2 regions of the Streptosporangium sp. NPDC006930 genome follow, and region 1 is predicted to be linked to the other one. Evidence: riboswitches for the same ligand, from Rfam matches in the RefSeq annotation. Region 1 holds a riboswitch; the other holds the start of a gene.
The links. Region 1 has a riboswitch for S-adenosylmethionine ahead of ABZ664_RS01690 (glutathione S-transferase C-terminal domain-containing protein). Riboswitches for the same ligand answer to the same signal wherever they lie in the genome.
Positions count from the first base shown of each region.

Region 1 (3,374 bases):
CGCCGGGGATGTCGGCGAGGTCGACGGCGCGGGTGGCGTGCACGTGCACCCGAACACCGCGCGGCGCGGTCGCCACCGCGTGGCGGAAGACGTGGGAGAGGTAGCCGCTCTGCGCGGGGCGGGTGGCGAACCCGCCGGGGTCTCCGCCGAGCCATTCGGCCAGCGTGGGTCCCGGGCGGATCGGTCCCTCGCACCGTACCGACTCGTCGGTGAAGAGCGTCACGTCGGCCGCGGTGGAGTTCATCCAGAGCAGGTCCGGCTGGTCGCGCCGCCAGACGCGCCCGCCGCCCGGCGGGTGGGGGTCGATCACGTGGACGTCCAGCGACGGCCAGCCGAGCAGGTCGGCGGCGTTGGCGCAGATCCGCTCCACCAGGCAGGTGCCCGTCGGTCCCGCGCCGACGACGGCGATCGAGGCGCTCATACGGCGGCTCTGCGGTGCGGCTCGTCCCAGTCGGCGTACAGCGGCTCGACCGGGACACGCCAGGTGTCGGTCTCGCCGCGGAAAGGGGAGATGACGGTGAAGTCGGTGTTCTCGCGGAAGGCGGGGTGGGCGTAGAGGTCCCTGGCGTAGGCCCACAGGTTGGTGAAGGAGGTCAGCGGGCGCTCGCTGATCCTGGCCGCCGGGTTGTCGCTCAGGTCGAAGCGGAGCAGGGTCGGCCAGAGCCGCACGTCCGCCTCGGTGATTCCCGAGCCGAACAGGTACCTGCGGTCGGCCAGCCGGTCGTCCAGCTCGGCCAGGAAGGCGATCACTCCTGCGCGCGCCTCGGTGTACGCGGTCTCGGTGGTGGCCGACGCCACGCGGCCCGCCGCCGTGTTGACGATCTCGTAGATCCTCGTGTTGAGCTCGTCGATCTCCGGCCTGAGCTCCTCGGGGTAGAGGTCGGCCTCGGGGTCGCCGCCGAACCGGGTGGCGAGGTCGATCGTGATGTCGGGGAAGTTGTTGCTGACGACGCGGCCGCTCGTCCTGTCCCACAGGACCGGCACGGAGACGTGCCCGTCGAAGCCGGGCTCGGTCGCCTCGTACGCCTGCCGCAGGGTGGTGAAGCCGTTGACCGGGTCGGCCCCGCGCCGCTCGCGGAACGCCCACCCGCGCCCGTCGCGCTCGTCGTCGACGTAGGAGAGCGAGACCACGTCCTGGAGTCCCTTGAGGGAGCGCACGATGGCGGCGCGCTGTGCGTACGGACAGACGGCCGCGACGTAGAGGTGGTAGCGCCCCGGCTCGGCGGGGAAGGCGGTTGTGCCGATCCGCCCCTGGAAGGGGTAGCGCAGGCCGGGCCTGCCACCGGGCCGGTAGTGGCCGTGGGTGTCGAGGTCGACGGGGCTCGCGTGGTTCAGTGTGCTGCTCTTCGGCATCTGACGCTCCCGGACATGTCGTGGTGACCCCTGTGCAGGGGTCCGCGCTTGCGGCACGCCCACCGTGCCGCCTGGTCTCCCCCGGGGGCACCCCGCCGCGGTGCGAGGGTTGCCGGTCAGCCAGCCGGGGCTTCGCACTGACACTCTTAACCTATTTAGAAGGTAGGAAATACATAGATCTCTGTCAAGCCTTAATGTCGAGGAATGTCCTATGAGAGCGTGAACGTGGTCTACCGCAAGTACGACGGGTCACTGCACTGGCACCACCGCGGCCTGCTGCTCGGCGAGGACGAGTACGGGGTGTGGACGGGCTGCGTGGCCAACTCCAGCGGCCACAAGGGCGACGGGCCCGCGATCGCCTGGCCGCATCCGTTCGTGATGCTCTTCCCCCGCGACGCCTGGTGGACGGCCGCGTTCAACACGGCCCCGCACAAGCACGAGATCTACTGCGACATCTCCACGGTGCCCCGGTGGAGCGACGGCCAGGTCACCATGATCGACCTCGACCTCGACGTGATCAGGACCCGCGGGAACCTGCTGAAGGGCCGCCGGAGCCGGGTCTTCCTGGACGACGAGGACGAGTTCGAGGAGCACCGGGTCAGGTACGCCTACCCGCCCGACGTGGTCGAGAACGCCCGCGCCTCGGCCGCCTGGTTGATGGAGGCGGTCACCACCCGCACCGCCCCCTTCGGGGACGCGCCGCACTGGCTCACCCTGGTCGGCTGAGCGCGTCCCCTCCGGCGACCTCAGCGGGCGCGGTCGCGGAACAACCTGCCGGACAGCAGCGCCGAGACCAGCAGGAAACCACCGCACCAGGCCAGCGCCTTCCACGGGTCGCTCCCCACGGGCCTGTCGAGCAGCAGGCCGCGCACGGACTCGATGATCGGCGTGGCCGGCTGGTTCTCCGCGAACCCGTGCAGCCACGTGGGCATGGTGTGGACCGGGACGAAGGCGCTGCTCGGGTAGGGCAGGAACATCACCGCGAAGGTGAAGCCGCCCGCGGCCTCCGGCGTCCTGGCCAGCAGGCCGACCACGGCGGAGACCGCGGAGACGGCCAGGACGAACACCACCAGGATGCCCGCCGCCGCGGCCCAGCCCGCCAGGTCCGCGTCCGCCCGGAAGCCGAGCAGGAACGCGACGACGAACACGATGACGAGCGAGGTGAGGTTGCGCACGGTGCTGGCGGCCACGTGCCCGCCCAGGAACGCCCCTCCGCCGACGTCCATCGACCTGAACCTGTCGACGATCCCCCGGCTCATGTCCTGGCTGACGGCGACCGCGGTCAGGGAGGCGCCGTAGGAGGCGCACATGACGAGGACGCCGGGGACGGCGTAGGTGACGTAGTCGGTGCCGGTCTGGATCGCGCCGCCGAACAGGTAGACGAACATCAGCATGATCATGACGGGCAACAGGAACGAGGTGATCAGCGCGTCGAGGTTGCGCAGCGACAGGCGGACGGCGCGGCCGGTCATGACCGGCCAGGCGACGAGCTCAGACACCGGCCCGCCCTCCGCACTCGACCACGGGACCGGACACTCGCCGCTCCCCGTTCATCGAGACGTCCATCACGGTGAGGTCAGACACCGGCCCGCTCCTTGTCCGTCAGGTTGTCCGTCAGGTTGCCCGTCAGGGCGAGGAACGCGTCGTCGAGCGTGGCGCCTCGCACGGTGAACCTCTCGACCGCCGAACGCCCCGGATCCACCTCGTCCAGCAGGGCTCGGATCTCCGCGGCGCTCCCGTCGGTGGCCGCCTCGACGGTGAGCGTGGCGGGATCGGCGTGCACGGCACGCGCCCCGAGCAGGCGCGTCACCTCGGCGAACGAGCCGGCGTCGGCCAGCACGAGGTTCAGCCGCCAGGCGGCGACCCTCGCCTTGAGCTCGTCGGCGGTGCCCTCCGCCACCACCCGTCCGCCGTCGAGCAGCGCGATCCTGTCGGCGAGGCCGTCGGCCTCCTCCAGGTACTGGGTGGTGAGGAAGACCGTCGTCCCCGAGTCGGCGAGGCGGGTGATCACCTCCCACATC
Region 1 covers NZ_JBEYID010000001.1:354,953-358,326, reverse strand. The annotation lists gene ABZ664_RS01695 (FAD/NAD(P)-binding protein) at 1-421, opposite strand, end outside; gene ABZ664_RS01690 (glutathione S-transferase C-terminal domain-containing protein) at 418-1,353, opposite strand; SAM riboswitch class IV at 1,393-1,505, opposite strand; gene ABZ664_RS01685 (DUF402 domain-containing protein) at 1,558-2,079, shown strand; gene ABZ664_RS01680 (ABC transporter permease) at 2,100-2,852, opposite strand; gene ABZ664_RS01675 (ATP-binding cassette domain-containing protein) at 2,930-3,374, opposite strand, start outside.

Region 2 (3,374 bases), on a different contig from region 1:
ACCGGCAACTCGCCGTAGGCGAGGTACGGCTCGTCCCTGCGCAGGTCGACGTCGACGCCGGAGGCGCGGGCGATCGGGCCGCTCACGCCGTACTGCATGATCGTCTCGCGGTCGAGGACGCCCACCCCGCGCGTGCGGGCGAGGAAGATCTCGTTGTCGGCGATCAGGTTCTCGATGTCGGGCAGTCGACGCCGCACATCGGCCACGGCCTGGGCGACCCGGCCCGTCCACCCCGCGGGGATCTCCTCCTTGAGGCCGCCGACCCGGTTGAACATGTAGTGCATGCGCCCGCCGGAGATCTCCTCCATCACGGCCTGGAGGGTCTCGCGCTCCCGGAACGCGTAGAAGACCGGGGTGATCGCGCCGAGCTCCAGCGGGTAGGAGCCGAGGAACATCAGGTGGCTGAGCACCCGGTTGAGCTCGGCCATCAGCGTGCGCGTCCAGACCGCCCTCGTCGGCACCTCCATGCCGAGCATCCGCTCCACCGCGAGCACGACGCCCAGCTCGTTGGCGAATGCCGACAGCCAGTCGTGCCGGTTCGCCAGCACGATGATCTGCCGGTAGTCGCGCACCTCGAAGAGCTTCTCGGCGCCCCGGTGCATGTAGCCCACGATCGGCTCGGCGGAGCCGATCCGTTCCCCGTCCAGCGTGAGCCGCAGCCGCAGCACACCGTGCGTGGACGGGTGCTGCGGCCCGATGTTGAGGATCATGTCCTCGGTGGCGAGCTCCTTGCCGTCCGCCCCCCGTACGGCTTCGGCTCCAGCCCCCATCCCCACGCTCAGCTCACGGCGCGCGCCTTCAGTCATAGGGCCATGCTGTCACGTCAGCCGCGCGAGGCAAGATCCCGCAGGGCGCCGATCAGTCGGTCGACGTGCTCGGAGGTGGTACCGATGCCGATGGAGGCGCGGACGGCGGAGGCGGTGACGTCGTCACAGCCGCCGTCCTTGGCGCCCAGCAGGTGCCGTACGAAGGGATGGGCGCAGAACTTGCCGTCGCGGACCCCGATGCCGTAGTCGCCGGACAGGGCCTCGGCGATCTCGCGGGCGGTGAAGCCGTCCACCACGAAGGAGACGATGCCGACGCGCGGGTGGTCCGGGCCCCACAGGGAGAGCTCGTGGACGCCGGGGACACCTGCGAGGCCCGCCCTCAGGCGCCGAAGGAGGTGCTCCTCCTCGCGGACCAGCGGGGTCCAGCCGGTGGCGGACAGCGCGTCGCAGGCCGCGGCGAGCGCGATGGCGCCCAGCACGTTCGGGGTTCCGGCCTCGTGCCGCGCCTCCGGGTCGTCGTGCCACTCGGTGTCGTCGTCGTTCACGGCCTTCACCGCGCCGCCGCCCCGCAGGTACGGCTCGGCGTCGGCGAGCCAGTCGGAACGGCCGATCAGCGCGCCCGTGCCGAACGGCGCGTAGAGCTTGTGGCCGGAGAAGACCACGTAGTCCAGGTCGAGGGCCGTCAGGTTGAGGCGGCGGTGCGGGACGAGCTGCGCGGCGTCGACGAGGACGCGGGCACCGTGGCGGTGGGCGATGTGGGCGAGCGCGGCGATCGGCCACAGCTCCCCGGTGACGTTGGAGGCGGCGGTCACGACAAGCAGCTTGGGGCCGTCGATCGAGGCGAGGGTGTCGTCGACGGCGCGGACGGCCTCGCCGGGGAAGGCGGGGGCCGCGAGCCGCACGACCCGCTCCCAGGGCAGCAGCGAGGCGTGGTGCTCGGTGTCGAAGACCACGGCGGTGGTGCCCTCGGGCAGGCTGCGGGCCAGCAGGTTGGTCGCGTCCGTGGTGTTGCGGGTGAAGATCACCGAGTCGTCGGGGCGGGCGCCGACGAAGGCCCGCACCGTGTGCCTGGCCTGCTCGTAGCGGGCCGTGGTCAGCTGGGACGCGTACCCGGCGCCGCGGTGGACGCTGGAGTAGGCCGGGAGCGCGGCGGCGACGGCGGCGCTCACCGGCTCCAGACAGGGGGCGCTCGCGGCGTAGTCGAGGTTGGCGTAGCGGACGAGCCTGCCGCCCCTGACCGGGACCTCCAGGTCCGAGCCGAGCACGGCCGGGATCGGCCGGTCACCGGACGCGCGGGTCTCGGGGACGGCGGTGGTGGCCGAGGTGACGGGGGTGTGGATCGTGAGGGTGGACACGCCATGGCTCCTTCGAGGTCATCGGACCCCAACCCATGGCATAGGTGCCTGGAGCCCGCGCTTGCCCGGCACACCTCGTGCCGGACCAGGTCCTCACCCGGGGCACCCCGCCGCGGACGCGAGGGTTGCCGGCCAGCGAGCCGGGGCTTGTCACTGGCACTCATGACCTACGGAGGCACTATAACCGACGCCCCGCGGTGGCTCGCAAGTCCGAAAGGTGATCAACCCGGTATCCGGGGCAGGAGCGGGCGCCTGGGAGCGTCCGGCGAATTGACGGCGAAGTTGTGACGAAAGGAAGGAACTCGGGGCCTTTCCCGGTCGTCCTGGAGTCAGCCGAAGAAGGTTCAGCCGGCTGAATGATCGCGCGTTCGAGCGTTGGCCGAAGAAATCGGCCGAAGAAGGAGAAGGCCATGGATTGGGTGACCAACCCCGAGATATGGATAGGTTTTTTCACCCTTGTCGCCCTGGAGATCGTCCTGGGGATCGACAACATCATCTTCATCTCGATCCTGGTGGGCAAGCTCCCGCCCGCGCAGCGTGACAGGGCACGCAAGATCGGTATTTCCGTCGCCCTGCTCAGCCGTCTCCTCCTGTTGTTCGCGCTGTCGTGGGTGGTGAGGCTCACGACGCCGATGTTCGAGGTCTTCGGGCAGGGGATATCGGGGCGCGACCTGATCCTGATACTCGGAGGACTGTTCCTGCTGGGCAAGAGCGTCCACGAGATGCACGGCAGCCTGGAGGGGGACTCCCACCACTCCGAGGGCAAGGTGTCCGCGTCCTTCACCTCGGTGATCATCCAGATCATGATCCTCGACGTCGTCTTCTCGCTCGACTCGGTGATCACCGCGGTCGGCATGGTCGACGAGCTGGGCGTCATGATCGCGGCCGTCATCGTCTCGGTCATCGTGATGCTGATCGCCTCCGGGCCGATCAGCCGCTTCGTGGACCGGCACCCGAGCATCAAGATGCTCGCCCTGTCCTTCCTGGTGCTGATCGGCGTCGTGCTCATCGCCGAGGGGTTCGAGCAGCACATCCCCAAGGGCTACATCTACTTCGCGATGGCGTTCTCGCTGCTGGTGGAGCTGTTGAACATCCGGGTGCGCGGCAAGGCGGGCAGGCGTAAGCCGGTCGAGCTGCGTTCTCGCTACGGTGCCGAGGGCCAGGCGGGTCGTACGGACTCGGTGGACGGCACGGACAGCACGGACAGCACGGACCGGAAGGACCCGAGGGATTCGGCGGACCCTACACACCG
Region 2 covers NZ_JBEYID010000009.1:94,579-97,952, forward strand. The annotation lists gene ABZ664_RS17790 (NADH-quinone oxidoreductase subunit D) at 1-806, opposite strand, end outside; gene ABZ664_RS17795 (aminotransferase class V-fold PLP-dependent enzyme) at 824-2,041, opposite strand; SAM riboswitch class IV at 2,175-2,290, opposite strand; gene ABZ664_RS17800 (TerC family protein) at 2,533-3,374, shown strand, end outside.
Region 2: another riboswitch for S-adenosylmethionine. It lies ahead of ABZ664_RS17795 (aminotransferase class V-fold PLP-dependent enzyme); the one in region 1 lies ahead of ABZ664_RS01690 (glutathione S-transferase C-terminal domain-containing protein).